3 regions of the Flintibacter sp. HCN-6482 genome follow, and region 2 is predicted to be linked to each of the others. Evidence: predicted binding sites of a transcription regulator. Region 2 holds the regulator's gene; each other region holds the start of a gene.
What was found. Region 2 encodes Rex, which represses fermentation and respiration genes when NADH is low (regulators of the CRP and FNR family bind a similar motif). Its sites were predicted from a motif close to ATTGTTAANNNNTTAACAAT; they were not measured.
Positions count from the first base shown of each region.

Region 1: a site for Rex is predicted at 3,701-3,720, ahead of WKS99_RS09940 (acetyl-CoA C-acetyltransferase). Genes of this name have one in related genera too.
Region 3: a site for Rex is predicted at 4,886-4,905, ahead of gap (type I glyceraldehyde-3-phosphate dehydrogenase). Genes of this name have one in related genera too.

Region 1 is NZ_JBBKBK010000003.1:68,313-75,978, reverse strand. Features, by position in the region: gene spoIIP (stage II sporulation protein P) at 1-506, shown strand, start outside; gene WKS99_RS09955 (hypothetical protein) at 576-752, shown strand; gene tadA (tRNA adenosine(34) deaminase TadA) at 742-1,185, shown strand; gene WKS99_RS09945 (hypothetical protein) at 1,646-1,864, shown strand; gene WKS99_RS09940 (acetyl-CoA C-acetyltransferase) at 2,258-3,514, opposite strand; gene WKS99_RS09935 (hypothetical protein) at 3,762-5,807, opposite strand; gene WKS99_RS09930 (ABC transporter ATP-binding protein) at 5,782-6,684, opposite strand; gene WKS99_RS09925 (GntR family transcriptional regulator) at 6,681-7,052, opposite strand; gene WKS99_RS09920 (hypothetical protein) at 7,104-7,517, opposite strand.
Region 2 is NZ_JBBKBK010000002.1:784,979-792,644, reverse strand. Features, by position in the region: gene WKS99_RS08915 (sigma-E processing peptidase SpoIIGA) at 1-752, shown strand, start outside; gene sigE (RNA polymerase sporulation sigma factor SigE) at 749-1,477, shown strand; gene WKS99_RS08905 (alanine/glycine:cation symporter family protein) at 1,679-3,133, shown strand; gene WKS99_RS08900 (redox-sensing transcriptional repressor Rex) at 3,305-3,973, shown strand; gene WKS99_RS08895 (S-layer homology domain-containing protein) at 3,970-5,076, shown strand; gene WKS99_RS08890 (hypothetical protein) at 5,169-5,324, shown strand; gene rsxC (electron transport complex subunit RsxC) at 5,765-7,075, shown strand; gene WKS99_RS08880 (RnfABCDGE type electron transport complex subunit D) at 7,075-7,666, shown strand, end outside.
Region 3 is NZ_JBBKBK010000003.1:86,152-93,817, reverse strand. Features, by position in the region: gene WKS99_RS10035 (hypothetical protein) at 1-316, opposite strand, end outside; gene WKS99_RS10030 (ParB/RepB/Spo0J family partition protein) at 309-1,202, opposite strand; gene WKS99_RS10025 (ParA family protein) at 1,323-2,078, opposite strand; gene WKS99_RS10020 (ParB/RepB/Spo0J family partition protein) at 2,301-3,110, opposite strand; gene WKS99_RS10015 (dicarboxylate/amino acid:cation symporter) at 3,504-4,748, shown strand; gene gap (type I glyceraldehyde-3-phosphate dehydrogenase) at 5,063-6,082, shown strand; gene WKS99_RS10005 (hypothetical protein) at 6,129-6,605, opposite strand; gene WKS99_RS10000 (xanthine phosphoribosyltransferase) at 7,036-7,611, shown strand.

The DNA.
Region 1 (7,666 bases), on a different contig from region 2:
CGGTTTTTCGGGCCCACGGCCTTCAGGTGGTCCATGATACCAACCTCTATGACTATCCGGCCTATAATGGGGCCTATGACCGGTCCAAGGCGGCGGTGGAGCAGTGGCTGAAGCAGTATCCCACCATCAAAGTGGTGCTGGATGTCCACCGGGACGCCCTGGTGGGAAACGAGGGGGAGATCTATAAGCTGGTTTCAGAGGAGGCCGGGGAGAAGGTGGCCCAGGTCATGCTGGTGGTGGGCACCGACGGCTCTGGCGCCGCCCACCCCCGCTGGAGGGACAATTTGGCCTTTGGAATCAAGCTGCAAAAAAACCTGGTCACAGGGTACTCCAGCCTGGCCCGGCCCATCGTCCTGCGCAACAGCCGGTATAACCAGCAGCTCTCGCCCGGCTACCTCCTGGTGGAGGTGGGAGGCCATGGAAATACTCTCACCGAGGCCCTGGCCGGGGCCCGCCTGTGGGCGGACAACGTGGCCCGCACCCTGCTGGCCATGAAGGAGGGGTAGGAAGTCCAAGAAAAGAGCGGTTGCGAAAACCACCCCCCTGGTGTAAACTGGGGAAAAGGGGTGAAACGGATGAAGCAATACGAATATAAAATAGCTGATATCAGGGTATCTATGGGGTTTGACGAGAAGAAAAAGGTGAGAGAAGCGGAGGAGCAGTGGAATGCGCTGGGCCGGGCAGGCTGGCAGTTTTGCGCACAGGTGAATGGGGGACTGGTGTTCATGCGGGAGATTCAGGATGAATCATGAACAGTATATGCGCCGGGCTCTGGAGCTGGCGATGGAGGCCCAGGCAGAGGGGGATGTGCCCGTAGGCTGTGTTATTGTTCGGGACGGAGAAATCGTTGGCGAGGGGCGCAACCGGCGGGAGGAACGGGGAGACGCCACCGCCCACGCGGAGCTGGAGGCCATACGGGACGCATGCGCCAGGACCGGAAGCTGGCGTCTTCACGGCTGTACCCTCTATGTAACGTTGGAGCCATGCCCCATGTGCGCCGGAGGGATCATCAACGCCCGCATTGACCGAATCTACTACGGAGCGGGAGATGAGAAGGCGGGCTGCTGCGGCTCGGTTCTCAATCTGTTCGAGGAACGCTTCAACCACCATCCCCGCATCTATCGGGGTCCCCTGCGGGAGGAGTGTGAAGCGGTCCTTCAGAAGTTTTTTGAGGCGCTGCGCTGAAAAGATTTAAAGGTTTTGTAACAACTGCGGATAACTTTTGTAATAACCCTTGGGTATACTGATACTCGCAAGGCAAGAGCATCTTTTCATTCTATCCTCCAATTTTTTTTGGAAGACCGGCGGTTTGACCGCTGGTCTTTCCCCCTTTTTGGGCAAAATTTTTGGATCCAGGAGAGATTTAAAACTTATGTAACAACTTGCGTTGGAATTGTTAATAAGTTTCTCTTATCATAAAATCTGCAAGAGACAGTTCGTTTCATTTTGATCCTCTTTTTCAACGGAAGCCCCCGGACGCCTTGGAGCAGGCGTCCGGGGGCTTTCGTCAGCGGCCCCGCAGAAAAAGAAAAGGCAGGCCTGTTCCAACTACAGGCCTGCCTTTTGATTTTTATGGGGAGGGGATACTTGTGTCAGCATTTCCCTGAACTTTCTTTTTCCGCATCAGCAGCAGGGTCATCAGCCCATGAAACAGCTTGCTTACAGGCAGCAGCAGGGAAATAAAGGTTACCTCCCCAAAATAGAAAAACCGCCACCACAGAAACCCCGCGGCCGCGAAGAAGCATACCGCATTACAGACAACGGAATTTTCCGCTGGCCGTATGGAGCACAGCGCCGTCCGGCCCAGGACCAGCAGCAATACAAGGATAAAGGCGGCAATGCCGGTCCCAAGGTCAAGGAGTAGGTATACAAGCTGATAGGTGCTCTGTGCCTTTTCCTGAAAGCCGGAGCAAGCCACATGACTCAGGAAAATAACAAGAAAAATGCCGCAGTAATAGAGAAGCTGTTTCTATATCTTGTTCATCTGTTTCCTCCCTCGATCATTGGATGGACCCTTTGACCGATTTGTTTCACTCTGCCTTTGAGTACCTTATTTTTCCCCTTGTTTCAATCTATCACCAGAATTTTCGTAAAAAAGACGAAAAGGCCCAAGGACCTCGGAAATTCCCGCTTTCTTGGGGGGAGACTCACAGGACAAAAGGAGCGGAGCCCTGGGGATGTCCCGGAGCTCCGCTCGATACTATATTGTGATCCTTCCAAAATCACAGGCCGCTTTTCCAAAGGGGAGAAGAGAAAATCAGCACTTCTCAAAGATGGTGGCAACGCCCTGGCCGCCGCCGATGCACAGGGTGGCAAGGCCCTTCTTGGCGTCGTCGCGCTTCTGCATCTCATGGAGCAGAGTGACAATAATGCGCGCGCCGGAGGCTCCCACGGGGTGACCCAGAGCGATAGCGCCGCCGTTGACGTTGACCTTGCTCATGTCGAAGCCCAGCTCGCGGGCCACGGCGATGGACTGGGCGGCAAAGGCCTCGTTGGCCTCCACCAAATCCATGTCCTCGATTTTCAGGCCGGCCTTGGCCATGGCCTGACGGGAGGCGGGCACGGGGCCCACGCCCATGATCTTGGGATCCACGCCGCCCTGGCCCCAGGAGACCAGCTTGGCCATGGGCTTCAGGCCGTACTTCTCCACGGCCTCGCCGGAGGCCAGGATGATAGCGGCGGCGCCGTCGTTGATGCCGGAGGCGTTGGCGGCGGTGACGCGCTGCTGGCCCTTGTCAGCGGACTCCTTGATGCCGGTGGGCTCGAAGGTGTGCTCCACGGCGGGGGCGGGGGATTCAGGCCCCACAGGGAAGGCGCCCTTCAGCTTGGAGATACCCTCGGCGGTGACGCCGGCGCGGGGGAACTCGTCCACTTTAAACTCCACCATCTGCTTCTTCTGCTTGACCATCACGGGGACGATCTCGTCGTCAAAGCGGCCGGAGTTGATGGCGGCCTCAGCCTTGTTCTGGGAGGAGGCGGCAAACTCGTCCAGTTCCTGGCGAGTGATGCCCCACACGTCGCAGATGTTCTCGGCGGTGGTACCCATGTGGTAGTTATTAAAGGCATCCCACAGGCCATCCTTGATCATGGTGTCTACCACCTTCTTGTCACCCATGCGGGCGCCCCAGCGCTCGGCAGGCAGGGCGTAGGGGGCGGCGGACATATTCTCGGTGCCGCCGGCCACAATGATGTCGGCGTCGCCGGCCATGATGGTACGGGCGGCCTCGATGACGGACTTCATACCGGAGCCGCACACCATGCCCACGGTGTAGGCGGGGACGGAGGTGGGCACACCGGCCTTGATGGCAGCCTGACGGGCCACATTCTGGCCCAGGCCAGCGGTGAGGATGCAGCCAAACATGACTTCGTCCACCTGCTCAGGCTTGACGCCGGCGCGGGACAGGGCCTCCTTGATGACGGTAGCGCCCAGATCAGCGGCGGGGATATCCTTCAGGGAGCCGCCGAAGGAGCCGATGGCGGTGCGGCAGCAGTTGACAACGTAGATGTCTTTCATAGCTTCTGTTACCTCCAAAATTTATTTGGCGTCCAGAGGGACGCCCACGATTTCCGCTCTTGTTCTGATTATATCGGAGGAAAGGGGAAAAAGCAATCAATTTTTCTGTCCAAGGGTGCCTCTTTCCTGCCTGTGATTGACAAAATCGCAAAAATTATATCAGCGGAAGGGCAAAAATTATGTAATATAGTGAATTTTTTAACAAAATCCCCCGGCTCTATTTTAAGCCGGGGGAGGGAAGAAGGCTTCAGTCCGCAAGGACGGCCTCCTGGTAGGGGGCCGCCACAGAGGTATCTCCGGTAGAAACGCTTCCGACAGCCGTTTCCTCATCGTGGAGGACCAGCTCATACTGGGAGCCCAGGCCGCTGAACGTCCGAAGCCATTCCAGTGTTCGGCTGGCGTTGGGCGTCAGGGTGATGCTGAGGGAGGAGGAATAAGTCTGGCCGACGGGACTGCTCTCTGCGGCGGGGGCATACTGGCCGCCGCGGCCGAGCTGCTCCTCAAGGGGCAGCTCCCATTGGAAACGCAGGTCGGTGCGGTAGGTGTTTCGCAACCGCTCCTCGTCGCTGAAGAGATAGCGTACGCCGATGCTCCCATCAGCAAAGTCAGCCTTGACCGCTTCCCACAGGCCCTCCAGGTCCTCCCCGGCGGCGCCGTCCAGATACAGGGTGCTCCGATCTTCCCCCTCCGGGGACAGGGAATTGGGCAGCATCCGGACATCGGTGAGATAGGCCTCCACCAGCCGGCCCTGTTCCTCGAAAGAGGCAAAATTATACACCATGGAGATCAGGCCGCGGTTCTGGATCAACTGGTCGGCCAGCTGAGTGACAGAGCCCTCCTTGTCCAACTCATCCAGGAAGATGGGGACGCTGGAATATTCACGGGACAGGGTGGACCCATCCTTCAGCGTATAGGTCACATAGAAAAAGATGTAGTCATCACCGTATATGCTGTAATTGTCAGCTCCATTCCGGTCCCTCTCATTGATGATGGCCTGGTGGAGGTCCAAGACCTGCTGGATCTGGCCGGGCTCGGTGATCTGGGACAGATGGAAGCCGCTGATATCCATGGGGTATCCCATGTCTGCCGATAGATTGATGGAAGCGACTTGGCCGGCATCGGGAATCCGGCTCTCCACGCCAAAGAGATCATAGACACAGGCGGCGCATAACAGAGCCATGGCGGCCGCCACCGCCGCGCAGCCTTTCCAGGCGTTTAGCACCCGGAAGGATTTTTTTAGCAGCATCTCGGCGGTAAAATAGCCCGCTACGGTCCAAAACAGCACACAGGCGGTGAGGAATACGGCGTCTGCCTGCCAGCCCAAAAAAGTGCTGGTAAAGGTGCCAAAGCACAGTCCGGCGCAGAAGGAGACCCCATATTTAAAAATAGGCCGGACCAGGGGGATGGACACTACATCCCCGGCGGATTCCACATGACGGTGGCGGTAGACCAGCAGGGCTAAAAGGGCAAAAACCAGTCCGGCCACGGCGTAGATGGCCACGGTGGAGGGGGAGGCGAGACCCCACTCCCTAGTCACAGCGACCCCGCTCTCCCCCGTCTGGACCACATTCCAGTTACAGGCCTGGGACAGCAGATAGACGGGGGTACACCACTCTACCAGTCTGCCCCCCACCCAGCCCCGGCCGGGGAAGCCGTAGAAAAAGCGGTTCATCAGCTCCGCCAGCAGGGTGGAGATCACCATGACCAGAAAATTCAGAATGACATAGAAGGCGGGCAGGGCCAGGATGTGGCCGGTAAACATGGCGCAGAAGGCGGCAAAGGAGAAGAAAAACAGAGCGGTGCCGCTCTGAACCAGCAGCCAGACAGCCAGGGCGGCCAGCGCCTCTCCCCAGCACTCCATAGGCAGAAAGGCCAGTTCGGCGGCCGCCGTCACCAGAGCCACCGCCAGATGGGGCAGCAGCAGGCAGGACAGACCGGCCAGATACTGGGTGGTGAACAGGGCCTCCCGCCGCAGGGGCAGCGCGTGCATCATGGCGGCGGACCGGTTATGGTATAGATAGCCGAAGGAGGCCATGGCGGCCAGCGCCCCAAAGACCAGAGAGAGGGCCACTCCCATAGTCAGGAGATAGGGGATGTCCAGGGCGGCGGAGGTCAGCATGGACTGAAGGTCCAGCTCTCCCTGATATCGCTCCTGAAGCCAGAAAAACTGATTGAGCAGGTTCAGAGGGATCAGAAAGGCCCAAATCACCCCATACAGGGCCCAAAGGGGCCAGAAGCGGGTCATAGTTTTGCGGTAGAGGGTGGAATTAAAGCACGATGTCGCGGACCCCATAGTCCTCACCTCCCATTTCATAGATAAAGATTTCCTCCAGGGACAGGGGCAGTGCCTCCATCAGAATGGGGGAATACACCGCCATCCTGGTCTTGATGTCCGCTGGGCTGCCCCGGACAATCAGAGTGAACACCCGACCTACCTGGGTGGTGTGGAGGACGTTCATATCCTGGGGCAGTTGGGGCAGCTGCCCGTCCTGGAAGGCCACCTGGAGCTTGACCACGTTATCCTGAAGGTCGGTGAGGGACCGCTCCAGAAGTACCTTGCCATGGGACAGGATGCCCACATGGTCGCACACGTCCTCCAGCTCCCGCAGGTTGTGGGAGGACACCAGCACCGTGGTCCCCCGCTGGGCCACGTCACCCATCAGCAGGGACCAGACCTGACGGCGCATCACCGGGTCTAACCCGTCTACCGGCTCATCCAGCACCAGTACCTCCGGCTGGCAGCACAGGGCCAGCCAGAAGGCGGACTGCTTCTGCATCCCTTTGGACAGGCGGCGAATGGGCTGCTTCTCATCCACCTCGGGGAAGGCATCCTTCAGCGCCTCATATCGCTTGGCGTCAAATTGGGGGTACATCCCCCGGTAGAACCGCATCATGTCCCGGGTGGAGGCGGAGGCGAAATAATACAGCTCATCCGGAATGGTGGCGATCTTGGCCTTTACGGCGGGATTTTCATAGACCGGCTGGCCGTCAACCAAGACGCTGCCGGAATCGGGGCGGTAGACGCCAATGATGTGGCGCAGGATGGTGGATTTTCCGGCGCCGTTGGGGCCCACAAGGCCGTAGATAGAGCCCTTCTCCGCCGTCATGGTCAGACCGTCCAGGGCCCGGAAGCCCTCGAAGGTCTTGACTACGTTGTTTACCTTTATCATGGTTCCTCTCCTCCTTCCAGAGCCCGGACGCGGGCCCATAACTCCTCGCCGTTGACCCCTAGAAACAGCAGCTCCGCCGCTGTCTGGTCAAAGGTCTGGAACAGGGCGTCCCGCCGCCCGGTGTCCACCCCGCTGTTGGGGGCGGCAAAGGAGCCTTTGCCTGGCACGGAGCAGAGATAGCCCTCGGACTCCAGAGCGTCGTAAGCCCGCTGGATGGTATTGGGATTGATGGCCAGGGAGCTGGCCATGGTACGGACAGAAGGGAGCTTTTCTCCCTCCTGAATGACTCCGGATACCATCAGCTTCCGCAGGCCGTCCTTCACCTGTTCATAGATGGGACGGGAATCCCGAAAGTCTAGGTTGAGCAAAGCGATTCCTCCTCTCTCGGCGGGACGCCGCCGGATCTGGTCTGTAGATATTTACTGTAGTTCGGCCTGAAAGCCTGTTGCCTCGTCCCCGGAGAGTATCACAGTGTAACACGCTCCATACTGGGCGGGGATAGATACCTGGTCCGTAGTGCCTAAGGGGATGATCCTGCCCTCCGCATAGGGGGAAAAATCGATGGAGAAGCCAATCGGATCTGCACCGTCTAGGTAGGCACGGGAGAAACAGGGGACAAGTTCGCTTTCCGCTGTCAACTCTTCTCCGTCCAAGTCGGCCATTCCCCCAGAACCATAAAAGACTCCATCCAGATAGCAGCTCCAGAAGATTTGCTGTATGCCGGAACTCTTGCAGATAATCTGGACCTGAAAGGCGTCTTGCTCCGCAGCAGCGCAACTGGTCAACCCCAAACACAGCAGGCAGGCACCCAGGAAACAGAGGCTTTTTTTCATCCCGCGCATCGCGACCTCCCACACTCAAAACTGTATTAATTGTATTAGTACACATAGTATATCGAAGGGAGCGGGAAAAAACAATTAAGAACTCCTTAAATTTTCAAAAAAGAAAAGTGCCGGTATATCAGCACTTTCCCGACTTTTGT
Region 2 (7,666 bases):
GTGGAGCCTATGCTGTGGCCATCTTTCTGCCGGGCATGGCGTTTCTGGCAGGTCCCTGGTGTAAGTTGGCCTCCTGCGTTTTGATGCTGGTGGTGGCCTACGGCGGGAGCCGGAGGCTACTCCGCCAGGGGCTCATCTTTGTGGCTCTGGCCTGCGCGTTGGGAGGTGGAGTAGTGGCCATCGGGCTGCTGGACGGCCGGAGCCTGAGTTTGGGGAGCGGAGTGTTTTATTCCTCCCTGGACCTGAAGATGGTGCTCCTCTCTGCTGCGGTCTGCTATGTGGTCCTCACAGCTGTCTTTCAACGAATTGGCAGGCATAATTCCTTGACAGGAGAACTCCTTCAGGCGAAACTGCGGCTTGGGAAACGGACGGCGGAGTTCACCGCCCTGGTGGATACTGGGAATACCCTGACAGACCCGGTGTCGGGACGGCCTGTGATGGTGGCGGAGGGAGACAGTGTGTCCGGTCTGTTTCCAGAGTGCCGCAGGCCGCGGGCGGCCGACCTTATGGATCCAGCCGGTGCTATGGCCAGGCTTGGAACCGGGGAGTGGAAGGGACGTTTTCGCCTGTTACCCTACCGTGCGGTAGGGGTGGACAGAGGACTGCTGTTGGCCTTGAAGGTGGACAGCCTGAATCTGGGTGGAAAGGAGCGTGGGCCGCTTCTGGTGGCCCTGTCCCCCACTCCTGTGTCAGACGGAGGAGGGTACCGGGCTTTGATCGGGCCCCTGGATGGAAAGGACGAGTGCACATGAGCATGAGAGAGATTATTTGGAAACTGCGGGACCGTTTGGAAAGCCTGCTGACTAGTCTGGGGCTGTCCCTGCCCGGCAAGGTGATGTATATAGGGGGGAGCGACACCCTGCCCGCCCCCTTGGAAAGAGAGGCGGAGGCGGAGCTCATCGCCCGGCTGGAGCGGGGAGACCGGGGGGCGAGAGACCTGCTCATTGAGCACAATCTCCGGCTGGTGGCCTATATCGCCCGCCGGTTTGAGAATACCGGCATCAATATTGAGGACCTCATCTCCATTGGGACCATTGGGCTCATTAAGGCGGTGGGCACCTACCAGCCGGCCAAAAGCATCAAATTGGCAACTTATGCCAGCCGCTGCATTGAAAATGAAATCCTGATGTATTTGAGAAAGACAGCGAATCAGAAGACAGAGCTGTCCTTTGACGAGCCCTTGAATACCGACTGGGACGGAAACGAGCTGCTGCTGTCCGACATTCTGGGGACCGATGGGGACCTGGTCATGCGGCCCATCGAGGCGGACGTGGACCGCCAGCTGCTGCGCCAGGCCATGGACCGGCTGGAGCCCCGGGAGAGGCAGATTATTACCATGCGCTTTGGGCTGGACGGCCGCCCAGAGCGGACACAGAAGGAGGTGGCGGACCAGCTGGGCATCTCACAGTCCTATATCTCACGGCTGGAGAAGCGGATCATCGCCCGGCTGAAGAAGGAGATCGTCCGCATGATGTGAGGGCAAACTGTACAGAAGCTGGCTGCTTATCGTTGACCATTTTTATAAATTGTGAAAAACCTCTGGTAAAAGTCGGAGAGATGTGGTATAGTAAGGCCGAGAAATATCCCAGGAGATCTGAGGGGCGGAAGACTTTGATTTCCTGGGATATGTTCTGCTTCGCGCAAATTATGACAGGAAGAGAGAAAGGGAGATGTCGTTATGTATGATGCGTTCGCGGGCTTAATCAGTCAGATCAGCGGTTTCATGTACAGTTACCTGTTGATCGTCATGCTGCTGGGCGTAGGCCTGTACTTCACCTTCCGGAGCAAGTTTGTCCAGCTGCGCCTGCTGCCGGAGTCGATTCGCGTGGTAGGAGAAAAGACGGGGGATCAGCACTCGGTTTCCGCATTTGAGGCGCTGATGGTATCCACAGCCAGCCGCGTGGGTACCGGAAATATTGTAGGTGTGGCCAATGCCATCGCCATCGGCGGCTATGGCGCCGTGTTCTGGATGTGGCTGATCGCCATTGTGGGAGGCGCGACTGCCTTTGTAGAGAGCACGCTGGCCCAGATCTATAAGAAAAAGGACCCGGAGGGCGGCAGCTATGGTGGTCCGTCCTACTACATTCAGGCGGCTCTTAAGAGCCGGGTGCTGGGCGTTGTCTTCGCCATCGCCCTCATCGCCACCTATGCCGGTGGTTTCAATATGCTGGCCTCCTACAACCTGATTAGCAGCTTTACCAGCTATGACTTCTACGCCAGTGCCGGCACCTTTACCCTGGGCGGCAAAGAGTACAGCGTTGTGGCCGTGGTGGGCGGCGTGATCCTGGCCATCCTGGTGGCCATCTGTGTACTGGGCGGCGGCAAGCGGATCGTCAAGGTTACCGGCGTTTTGGTCCCTGTCATGGGTGTGTTGTATATCCTGATGGCCCTGGTGGTCATGGTGATGAATCTGAATATGATCCCCAGTGTCCTGGGCCGCATTTTCAGCGAGGCATTTGATTTCGGAGCCATGTTCGGCGGTGCCGTGGGCTTTGGTTCCTCGGCCATCATGCAGGGCATTAAGCGTGGCCTGTACTCCAACGAGGCCGGTGTGGGTTCCGCCCCCAACGCCGCCGCGGCCGCTGACGTATCCCACCCCGTCAAGCAGGGATTGGTCCAGATGCTGTCCGTCTTTATTGACACCATCCTGGTCTGTACCGCCACGGCCATGATGTGCCTGTGTACCGGCATCGATATCAAGGGCGGACTGGAGGGTGCGCCCCTGGTCCAGGCGTCTCTGGCTACTACCTTCGGCGCGGTAGGCCCCTACTTTATCACCTTTGCGCTGCTGCTCTTCGCTTTCACTACCCTGCTGGGCAACTTGTTCTACTGTGAGGGCTGTTTGAACTACATCGCTAACCGCAAGCTGGGAAGCGTGCCGATGACTGTGTTCCGGCTTATCGCTTGCGGGCTGGTTTTTGTAGGGGCCCAGTTGTCCTTTGGCTTGGTCTGGGACCTGGCCGATGTGCTCATGGGCATTATGGCCATCATCAACCTGCCGGTCATTGTCATTTTGGGCCGTACAGCTATGCGGGCCCTTCAGGACTACATGGAACAGCGCAGGGCGGGCAAGAACCCTGTATTCAAAGCCTCCAGCATCGGCCTGAAGGAAAAAACTGATTTTTGGAACTGAATCTGGCAGGCTTTCTGCCAATAAAAGGCCCAGGGACGACGAATCGTCCCTGGGTCTTTTGAGTCGTAAAAGGATTTGACACAAGGGGGGGCAATCAGGTAAACTATATAAAAACATCATATCCAGTGGCCTCCGCTGTATAGGGGAGGTTGTGCAGATGAGGCGAAAGCTATGAAACGAAATACCCGAGTATCAACGGCGGTGATACGCCGCCTGCCCAGATACTACCGACAGCTCTCAGAGCTTCAGGAGTCCGGCGTTGTCCGGATATCCTCCAATGCCTTAGGGAAATCCATGGGACTGACCGCTTCTCAAATCCGCCAAGATTTGTTCTGCTTCGGTGGTTTTGGGCAGCAGGGCTATGGATATAAGGTGGACAGCCTGAAAGAGGAGATCGGTGATATTTTGGGCATTAATCAGGGCCATACCATTGTGGTGCTGGGGACCGGCAACCTAGGCCGGGCTATCATAGAAAATTTTAAATTTTCCAGTAACGGCTTTCAGCTTTTGGCCGCTTTTGACGTAAATGAGCGGGTGGTGGGGACCAGAATCGCTGGGGTGCCTGTCTATCATGCGGATTCCCTGGAGGCCTTTTTGGGGGAAAACCAAGTGAGCGTAGGCCTGCTGACAGTGCCCATCGCCGCTGCCCAGGAGATGGGGGACCGGCTGGTGGCCGCCGGAGTTCGCGGCATCTGGAATTTTACAAACTATGAGATATCCTGTGTTCGGGATGATGTGGTGGTGGAATCGGTCCATTTTTCTGACAGCCTTTTGGCTCTGAGCTACATGATTACCCAGCGGGAGGATCGGGAGGAAGAGAAGAAGGGGGAGCCACAATGAGAAGGCCTGTGATCGGCCTGCTGTGCGGTGTGATGCTGCTGGGTATGCTGGCCTGCGGCGCTTATGCCCTTTCGGGGGGCGACAGCCTGATCAGCCTCAGCTATCTGACCGGGACTTTTGTGCCAAAGGCTGTGTCTACTGGAAACGAAGCTGCGGAAAAAGCCTTACAGGGCACTTACGAGGAGAGCAAAAAAGGCCTCGATAACCTGCATCAGGGCTATCTGGCGCAACTGGCCGGCGAAGAGAGCGGCGCATACAGCGCCACGCTCCAGGCCAGAGATTGGTCGGATGGCGATGAGATGACACTGACCACTGGGGCTGGAGTCATGTTGATGAACGGAGCCGCCTCCGTTTCTCACGACGGGGCTTTCATAGATGTGACAGACGGAATAGAGCTGGCCTCCGGGGCCCGCCTGACCTCCGGACACCGCTACCTGGTGGGAGAGAATACTGTGGCCAGTGTAACGGTCCTGTCCGGGGCGGCCCAGTTGGGGCTCCAGGGCGTCTATGCCCTGGAAGACGGCAGAGAGGATCCGACGCCCTTCTATGATGTGTGCCAGACGGATTGGTACTACGCTCCCGTAGATTATGTGTACCGAAACACACTGTTTTCTGGGATGGACGAGCACCACTTTGGACCGAGTTCAGCTATGAACCGAGCTATGCTGATGACGGTGCTCTACCAGATGGCTGGAGCGCCGAAAGAGGAACTGGAGCGCGCCAGTGTCACCTTTGCCGACGTGCCGGAGAGTGCCTGGTATGCCCCTTATGTGAAGTGGGGCGCGGAGCAGGGAATTACAGCTGGAACAGGAGCAGACACCTTCAGCCCGGAGCAGCAAGTGACCCGCCAGCAGGTGGCGGCGCTGCTGTACAGCTTCACCACGAGTTACCTTGGGCTGGAAGCGGCTGAGGGGGCCGACCTGTCCGGGTATCAGGACCTGGGGCAGGCCAGCGACTGGGCTCATAATGCCCTGTCCTGGGCTGTGGCGGAGGGAATCATCAGCAGTTCTTCTGCCGACAGCCTGACGCTCAGTCCACAAAAGAGCGCTAACCGGGCTGAAGTGGCCACGATGCTGCGTGCCTTCGCGGAAAAAATTATCTGACATAGGCAGAACCCATCCGCCCCCTCCGCATATGATGAGATTGAGAGCGGCAAACAGCCCCTCTCAGAACTTCATATCAGGAGGTACTTCAAATGGGGTGCTGCAATAACGGTTGGGGCGGCGGAGGCTGCCTGTGGATCATCATTCTGATCATCATCCTGTTCTGCTGCGGCGGCTGGGGCAATAGCTGTGGCTGCAACAATGGCTGTGGCTGTAACAATAACAACGGCTGCGGCTGTGGCTGCTGACCAGGCGATCCAGATTGATCGGGAGGCGCGGACCTGAGAGGGCCCGCGCCTTTTTTATGGTCAACGCGGACAAGCCTGTGCCTGGGGTGCGGCTATGGAAGAGAAGGAAATGCCGGTGGGGTGAAATCCTTTGGGAGAGGGGGAAGAATGCTCGGGAAACAGGTCGTTTTTTTCGAAATCAATCTTGCAATTTTTCCATAAAAGGTGTATGATAAAGCCCGCAAGCAGAACCGACGGACTTGTTTTACAGGAGAAACGGGGTCCGGCGGGTTTTGTCGTGCGTCCGCTGAACTCGGACGCCGCGGGGCATGGGTATGATAGAGGGGCGGGGTCCCCCAGTGGTTTCCAGTTCCTGTCAGGAGGGAAGAGGGGGACCGTATAAAATGCGTGTCCAGGCTCCACAGTTCCAGCGATTGCAGTATAGGGAGGTCGAAATCTGAATGAGTAAATTTCTCAAACGTTCCGCGCAAGGTGCGGGAGTCCCTCATGAAAAAAGGACTTCCAACCTTGAAACGGTAGTGATGCCGCTGCCGTCTAAGATCGTTCTGTCCATGGGACAGCACATTGGCGCTCCGGCTGCCCCCGCCGTGGCCAAGGGCGATCAGGTGTATGTAGGTACCGTGGTAGGCAAGGCCGGAGGCTTCGTGTCCAGCGACATCCACTCCGGCGTATCCGGCACCGTGGACAGCATCGTCACCATTACCGCTCCCAATGGCGCGGCCCAGACCGCCGTGGTCATCATTCCAGACGGGGAGCAGAAGGTGGACCCCGCCGTGGCGCCCCCGGTGGTGACAGACCTAAAGTCTTTCCAGGACGCCATCCGGGCCAGTGGCCTGGTTGGACTGGGCGGAGCCGGCTTCCCCACTGCGGTCAAGCTGGCGCCTAAGAATCTGGATGAGATCGACACTCTGGTGATCAATGGCGCTGAGTGTGAGCCGTACATCACTTCTGACAACCGCTGCCTGATCGAGGACACCCACTTCATCCTGGGCGGTATCAAGGCAGTCATGAAGTATCTGGATATCAAAAAGTGCATCATCGGCATCGAGGGCAATAAGCCCCAGGCAATCGCTAAGATGAAGGATGCCATTGATATGCCCGGTGTCGAGGTCAAGGAGCTGCCCTGCCGCTATCCCCAGGGCGCTGAGAAAGTCCTGATTGAGAATTGCACCGGACGGGAAGTTCCCTTCCCCGGCCTGCCCTCTGACGTGGGGGTTATCGTCATGAACGTTACCTCTGTGGCCTTTGTGGGCAAGTATCTGGAGACCGGCATGCCTCTGGTCACCAAGCGCCTCACGGTGGACGGCGACATCGTCAAAGAGCCCAAGAACGTCGAGGTCATCATCGGCACTCCTGTCCAGGAGCTGCTGGATTTCTGCGGCGGCTTTACCGACGAGCCCGGCAAGGTGCTCTATGGTGGCCCTATGATGGGCAACTGCATCGCTGATCTGTCCCAGCCGGTCCTGAAAAACAACAACGCTGTTCTGGCCTTCTCCAAGAAGTGGGCCCACATCCCCAAGGCCACAAACTGCATCCACTGTGGCCGGTGTACCAACGCCTGCCCTCTGGGCCTGTCCGCCAAGGAGATCGTCCAGGCCTATAACGACGGCAACGTGGAACTGCTCCAGCAGCTCAACGCCGACCTGTGCATGAGCTGCGGCACTTGTTCCTTTGTCTGCCCCGCAAAGCGGCCTCTGGCACCCTCCATCGCCCTGGCCAAGATCATGATGAAGAATGGAGGTAAGAAGTGATGGCCAACAAACTGATTGTCACCGCCGCGCCCCATATCACCAGCGCGGACTCCACCCAGAAGATCATGCAGCGGGTCTGTATTGCCCTGGTGCCCACGCTGATCGCTTCTGTGTTTATTTTTGGAATTAATTCCCTTATCCTTACCGCTATCACCGTAGCCGCCTGTGTTTTCTTTGAGTGGGGCTACTGCAAGATGGTGGGCCGTGAGGTACCCATCGCTGATTTCTCCGCCGTCGTGACTGGCCTCCTGCTGGCCTTTAACCTGCCCGCCAGCCTGCCTTGGTGGATGGCTATCGTGGGTGCCTTTATCGCCATCGTTATCGTGAAGCAGCTCTTCGGCGGCATGGGCTACAACTTCGCCAATCCCGCCATTGTGGCCCGTATCGCTCTTGCGGTTGGCTTTGCCAGCCGTATGGCCAGCTACCCCAAGCCTGAGAATGGGATTGACGCTCTGGCCTCCGCTACTCCGCTGGCCGTTTTTGACCAGCTGGGCTCCAGTGAGTATGTGACTTTGCTGCTGGGCAATCACGGCGGCGTCCTGGGCGAGACCTGCGCCATCACGATTCTGATCGGCGGCATCTATCTAATCG
Region 3 (7,666 bases), on a different contig from region 2:
CCTTCAACTTCGCATTCTCCTCGTACAGGGCATCCAACCGCTGAACGGCGGATGCGGACTGCTGAAGGCTGTCGATTTGCTCCTGGTTTTGCTCCAGATAACTCTGATATTGCCGCCGCTCCATCATGAAAGAGTACAGCAACAGCAAGAAGGCGGCGGCAAAGAGGATAGCTATATATTGGAATACCGACCGCTGGCGGCGCTGCCGCTGTCCCTTGGTCATGGGTTTGTCCCCACGTTTGGCGGGAGAGGGGGGGAGATCCTGTGAATCAGGCTGGGGGGCCTGTCCTACCTGCTGATCTTTTTCCTCATCCATTCCCACCACCTCCTTCCCGGTGGAGGCTCTGAAGCAGGGTCAAGAGAGCTTCCAGGTCCTGGTCATCATAGTACTCCAGCTCGATCCGGCCCTTTTTTCCTTTGTGGGCGATCTTCACCTTCCGGCCCAGCCGGCCGGATAGGTCCTTTTCCAGATCTCCCAGGTAGAGGGAGAGGTCGGGGCCGACGGCCTTCGGCTTTTCATTACGCTCCTTTTGAAGAGCCTTGACCAGCGCTTCGGTCTGGCGCACAGAGAGCTGACCCTCCGCTACCCGCTGGGCCGCCTCCTTCTGAATGGCGGCGGTGGGGGCGCCTAGAATGGCTCGGGCGTGCCCGGCGGAAAGAATGCCCTCCTCCAGAAGCGCCAGCACCTCATCCGGCAGAGCCAGCAGGCGCAGAGTGTTGGCGATGGCGGGTCGGGACTTGCCCATCTGTTGAGCTACCTGCTCCTGGGTCAGACCATATTCATCCATCAGGACCTGATAGCCTCGAGCCTCCTCGGCCGGATTCAGGTCCTCCCGTTGGAGGTTTTCAATCAGGCCCAGCTCCATGACCTTCCGGTCATCCGCCTCAATAATGACGGCGGGCACCTCGGCCAGCCCGGCGGCCTTGGCCGCCCGCCACCGGCGTTCACCGGCGATAATCTGATAGTAGCCGGAGGACAGCCGCCGAACCGTAAGGGGTTGAATAATGCCGTGGACTCGGATAGATTCAGTGAGATCGGCCAATGCCGCCTCGTCAAATCGCTTTCTAGGCTGGTTCAGTCCCGGCTCCACCTGGGAAATGGGCAGGGATACAGAGCCCTCGCCTTGGGGCTGGAGGTCCGGGTCGCCCAACAGGGCGTTAAGACCACGGCCCAGCCCCAGTTCTTTGGTTCGTTTTGCCATAATAAACTCCTTTTCCAGAGTAAAACATCGGGTGCGGAGAGGAACGATATTGATTCATAAGAGCCGGACGACCACACAGCAGAACCTCGAAAGCTCCGCTTTCCGTACTCTTTTATAAGGTTAGCGCTTGGATGCGATCTCATCCGCCAACAGGCGGTAGGCCTCCGCGCCACGAGAATAGGGATCATAGGCGGAGATAGGTCTGCCGTGGCTGGGTGCCTCGGAGAGGCGGACGTTCCGAGGGATAACGGTGGCGTATACCTGGCCAGGGAAGTGGCGCTTGACCTCCTCCGCTACCTGAAGGGAGAGGTTGGTACGGCTGTCGAACATGGTGAGCAGAACCCCCTCCAGAGAGAGGGCGGGATTCAATCCCCGCTTGACTAACCGCACTGTGGCCAAGAGGTCGCTAAGCCCCTCCAGGGCATAGTATTCGCATTGGACCGGGACCAACAGGGAGCCGGCGGCACACAGGGCGTTGACAGTAAGCAGCTCTAGAGAAGGGGGACAGTCGATAAATATATAGTCATAGTCCCCGGACAGGGCGTCCAGGGCGGTTTTCAACAGTCTCTCCCGGTTGTCGATGGCGATCATCTCAATGCCCGCTCCGGCCAGCGCCTTGTTAGAGGGGAGAACATCGCCATATCTGGTCCGGACCACTGCTTTGGCCGGCTCGGCCCCATTGATCAGCACATCGTAGATATTGGGAGAAGCGGTATTCTTATCTACACCCATGCCGGAGGTAGAGTTGGCCTGGGGATCGAAGTCGCATAGCAGCACCCGCTTGCCCAGGTCATGGAGGGCGGCGGACAAGTTGACAGCGGTGGTCGTCTTGCCTACTCCACCCTTTTGATTGACGACAGCGATGATCTTGGCCATGAGCGCCTCCTTAGCAGCGATGAAAATGCCCCCGAAGGGGCGGTACAGCATCTTATTATATCAATCGGGCACCGGGATTTCAACTGCTTTTCCGCTTTTTCTCTGTCCTTTCCCACAAAAAATGAGTGCCTAATGTTTCACGTGAAACATCAGGGCCATCTGGGCGCAAAAACCCCGTGGGCTCAGGATCAAAAGCCCACGGGGCAAAAAGGGGGGAGGGCGTCATGTGGCCCTTCGGGGAATGTGAATGGTAAGTAAAATCTCCTCGTCGGTGTCCTCTCTGCGGCAACAGGCGTTGACGCCGGCAGAGCGCATCAGATCCAGACTACGGCTGATGGTATTTAAAAACAGCCGGACATCCTTGACAATAAACGTGGGTTTCTTTTTAGGGCCGGAGGAGGGAGAGGAGAGCATGGCCTCCACCATACTCTCTGTCTGGGCCACGGTCAGGGAACGCTCGGTCACCTGCTGCGCCGCTTCCCGCTGCTGGGCCGGGTCCTCCAGACGGAGCAGGGCGCGAGCGTGACGCTCGGTGCATCCACCTTCCCGCAGGATTGTGAGGACCGCCGGGTCCAGCTTCAGCAGCCGGAGCTTATTGGCCACAGCGGACTGGCTCTTACCCAAACGCCGGGCGGCTTCATCCTGGGAGATGTGATAGGTGTCAATGAGTTTACGCAGGGCGAGAGCCTCCTCCCAAAAATCCAGGTCACGCCGCTGGAGATTCTCCACCAGGGCCAGCAGGGAGGAGGACTGACCGTCTGTCTGGATGGATAGGCAGGGCACTTCCCGCAGACCGGCTAGCTTGGCCGCACGCAGCCTCCGCTCGCCAGCCACCAGCTCCCAGCCGCCCTCCCGGCGGCGCACAGTAAGTGGCTGTAAAATACCCATAGACTGGATGGAGTCAGCCAGTTCCTCTAGTTCGCGTTGGGAAAACAACGTGCGGGGCTGGTCAGGATTGGGAAGGATTGAGTCCACAGGGAGGAATAGGACACGCCCGCTGTCGAATATACCTTTTTTGGGCAGCAGCCGCATGATAGGTACCGCCTTTCTGTCAAGTTCTCACACCCATATTCTACCAAAATATGGTAAATAATAGGTCGAAAACACAGAGGGGCAGAAAAAAATCCGTAAAAATTTCAGAGGGAGGGTCAAAGGCTGACTGAATAGATAAAAAATGAATGATTGATATGGGAAACTTGCACAATTATAAAAGGAGAGGAAGAGAATACCTTGTAAATTCAAAGCGAGGTGTATATAATGAAAGCAGAACAAAAAGTGCTGTAAAAAGCGGGGATGAGGGAAATAAGAGGAAGGAGAGAGGGAGAGGGCCGGGTCCAATGCCGTTGTATGTATGATTACGGCCGTTTTATTTCTGGAAAATCCTTGCGAAAGTATAAGGGAAGATAGGGAAGGAGAAGGAGAATTATGAAAACAAAAAAACTGCCTCTTGCCTTTTGGATCTTTGTCGGCTTAGTGGCTGGTATTGCCGCGGGCCTGATACTGATGGCGGTCCCTGACGGAGGGCAGATCGCCATTGGCTATATCAAGCCCTGGGGCGACATCTTTTTGAACCTGCTGAAATTTATTGTAGTGCCTATCGTCCTGTTTTCTATCGCTGCCGGAGTCATCTCGATGCAGGACATCAGCCGCGTGGGTTCGGTAGGTGGCAAGACAGTGGTATATTATATGTGTACCACAGCCTTTGCGGTGGTGCTGGCCCTAACGCTGGCCAGCGTGGCGAAGGGGGCCGGCCTCTTTACGACCTTGGAGACCAGCGGCCTGAGCTATGAACCCCCAGCGGGAAAAAGCATTATGTCGGTCATTGTGGATATTTTCCCCGCCAACCCAATCACGCCGCTGGCCAATGCCTCTATGCTTCAGGTCATCGTCATTTCTTTGCTGTTGGGCTTCGGTATCCTGCTGGCCGGAGAGAAGGGGCTGGTGGCCGCCCAGATTGTGGACAGTTTCAATGAGGTGTCCATGAAGATTATGGACCTGATTATCAAGTTGTCTCCCATTGGTGTCGCCTGCCTGATCTGTCCGGTCATCGTGGAAAACGGCCCGGAGATCCTAGCATCCCTAGTGGCGGTGCTGCTGGTGGCCTATGTGGGGTATATCCTCCATGCCGTCCTGGTCTATTCCCTAACCGTGGGCACCTTGGGCGGAGTGTCCCCTCTCAAATTCTTTGCTTACATGGCCCCGGCTATGATGATGGCCTTTTCCTCCGCGTCTTCAGTAGGGACGCTGCCCTTTACGCTGGAGTGTTCCGAGCGGCTGGGTGCCCGGCGTGAGGTGGCCTCCTTTGTCCTGCCCCTGGGGGCCACCATCAATATGGACGGTACCGCCATCTACCAGGGCGTCTGTGCCATCTTTATCGCCACGGCCTTCGGCATTGATTTGAGCCTGGGACAAATGGTCACCATAGTGCTCACCGCTACCCTCGCCTCTATCGGTACCGCCGGCGTACCAGGGGCGGGCATGGTCATGCTGGCCATGGTTCTTCAGAGCGTCAATATCCCCATCGAAGGTATCGCTCTGGTGGCCGGGATCGACCGGATCTTCGATATGGGCCGTACTACAGTGAACATCACTGGCGATGCCGCTTGTGCGGTCATCGTGTCCAAGATGGAGGACCGTAAGACTGCCAAGACGCAGGGCGTGGTCCGCTGATTTTTTCCGCGTTGTGCCTGGAGAGGCGGTGAGGGCCGCCCGATCCACAAAGCTGGCGCGCCAATGGAACAATAAGAGGGAGCCCCTCCTTTGGGAGAGGCTCCCTCTTACTTTTTAAACAAGCCAGAAAAAATTTGATTTTTATTTAAATAATAATTATGTTATTTTATAATATAATTAAGCAACAAAAATATTTATTTAGAAAAAACTTATTTAATTATATAGACAAATTAGAAAAGAGATATATAATGAAAGCTATACTAAATATATATTTTTTAGTATTTATTGAAAAGTAAAATGGAGGATGATGTAAAATGGGTATTCCAGTTGGGATCAATGGATTCGGACGGATTGGAAGGGTTGTACTCCGAATCATCTTGGAGCGAGGGGACGACTTTGACCTGTGCGGCATCAATTTGCGTAAGGCTGACCTGGACTACATGGAGTACATGGTGAAGTATGATTCAGTGTTTCACACCTTTCAGGGGACGGTGGAGCATGATGGCCGCGACCTGATTGTAAACGGACGCAGGATCCGGGTATTCAGTCAGAGCGACGCGGGGCAGATCCCATGGAGCGAGTGCGGCGCACAGTACATCGTAGAATCCACCGGGGCCTTTAACTCCCAAGAGCTGGCCTCCCTCCATTTTCAGGGCGGGGCAAAAAAAGTGGTCATTACCGCTCCGGCCAAAGATGAAATGACGCCCACCTTTGTCATGGGCGTCAACCACTGGAATTATAGCGCGGATATGGATGTAGTATCCAACGCCTCCTGCACGACAAATTGTCTGGCGCCTCTGACTAAGGTCATCCAGGACAATTTTGGGATAGAGCAGGCCCTTATGTCCACCATCCATGCCTCTACAGCCAAGCAGAAGGCGGTAGACGCCAGAGCGGGGCGTGATTGGAGGACAGGCCGCTCTGTCATTGGCAACATCATTCCCTCCACGACCGGGGCGGCCAAGGCGGTGGGCCTGGTCATTCCGGAGCTGAAGGGCAAAATGACCGGGATGTCCTTCCGTGTCCCGACCAATGATGTATCCGTGGTGGACCTGACCGCCCGCCTGGTGACACCCACCACCTATGAGGATATATGCCATGCTGTCCATGTGGCCGCCCAGGGCCCCATGAAGGGAATCCTATCCTATACCAGAGATCAGATCGTGTCCTCCGATATCATTGGCAATCCCCACACCTCCATTTTGGACGAAACCGCGGGTATCATGCTGGATGACCGCTTTGTCAAGCTGATCGCTTGGTATGATAACGAGTGGGGGTACTCCAATAAAGTGCTGGACCTGATTTCCCATATGTACCGCGTGGACCGTTCCTAAAAGGAGAGCCGTCTGCCGGGAAACCAGCAGGCGGCTCTTTTTTGTTTTACTCGTCAGCGGTCGTTCTGGTACGCCAGGCAATCTCAGATTCCAAGTCGCTTTTCAGCTTGTTGTTCTCCGCCACCAGATCGTCGTAGTGCCGGCTTTGGACATAGTATTTGACAAACTCAAAAGTGGCCTCCTGGAATTCCTCCTCGCTATAAGAGGGGAGGAGGGAGCCGTTGACTCGCTTCAGGCCCTGGACGGAAATGAGGACCAGACGGCGGTTCTTTTCAGACAGGCGGGCCAGCTTCAGGGTGTCAGGAATCTCCAGACCCAGGCCGTAGGCCTCGTTCACCAGTTCCAGCAGCCGGCGCTGTTCCGGCTTGGCCGATACGATGACCCCGTATTTTTGGAATAGGTCCTTTAGATAATCTACCGATACCAGTTCTCTGGTAATGGTCCCTTTGCCAATGCCGGAGAACATTGTATTTGACAGGGAAAAGCTGACATAAACCTCATTTCCAGTTTTCGGATAACCCATGGACGTTTCCTCCTATACTTTAAATAAAATAGACTGGGGTGAAAGGGGCTGTGTATAGTTTTATTATAGTTCAGGTTGCATTAAATATCAAGAAGATTTTAAAAAAAATTGTGCAGGATTACCGACTGAAAAAAGATGCTGCACTTGGTTATGTCGGCTGAAACTTTGTCAGCCTGTATTTCAAGCGGTACCGTATTGCCCCGTTTTCTCCTGTGGAACGGGACAGTCGGGGCAAAAGAAGGCGTGGTTGGTGAAAAAGGACGAAAGCTGGGGAGAAACAGAGAAAAAATTGTGGAAGGCGCAAGAGAAAAAATTTAAAAAAGGGATTGCAGGGGACGAAAATTTTTTGTAGAATGAATGTATATCAAGAAGTAGCGTGGCCCGTATTTTCGGGCCACTGTCATTTTCGAGGAAAGGACGGGGACTGGAAATGGAGCTTCTCAAGCAGCGGATCCGTCAGGACGGGATCGTGAAGGGGAACGATGTGCTGAAGGTGGACAGTTTTCTGAACCATCAGATGGATATTGCCCTTTTTGAGGAGATTGGCAAAGAATTCCAGCGCCGGTTCGCCAACTGCGGCGTGAACAAGATTTTGACCATCGAGGCCTCCGGCATCGGGATCGCTTGTATCACGGCGCAGTTTTTTCACTGTCCGGTGATTTTTGCCAAAAAGACCCAGACCAAAAATATTGACGGCGAGGTCTTTGCCACCCAGGTGGAGTCTTTTACTCACGGCCGGATCTATCAGGTCATCGTGTCCAAAAAGTTTCTGGGCCCCCAGGACAAGGTGCTTATCGTTGACGACTTTTTGGCCAACGGTGCCGCCCTGGAGGGACTGATCGACATAGTGGCGCAGTCCGGGGCACAGCTGGCCGGGGCGGGGATCGTCATTGAAAAGGCGTTCCAGCCCGGTGGAGACCGGCTCCGCGCCCAGGGCGTGCGGGTGGAGTCCCTGGCCAGAGTCAAGGCTATGAGTGAGGAAAACGGTGTGGAGTTCGCGGATTAAAGCCGGAGCCATCCGGTTTTAATATATGTACCATCCGAGGAATGAAAAGAGCAAC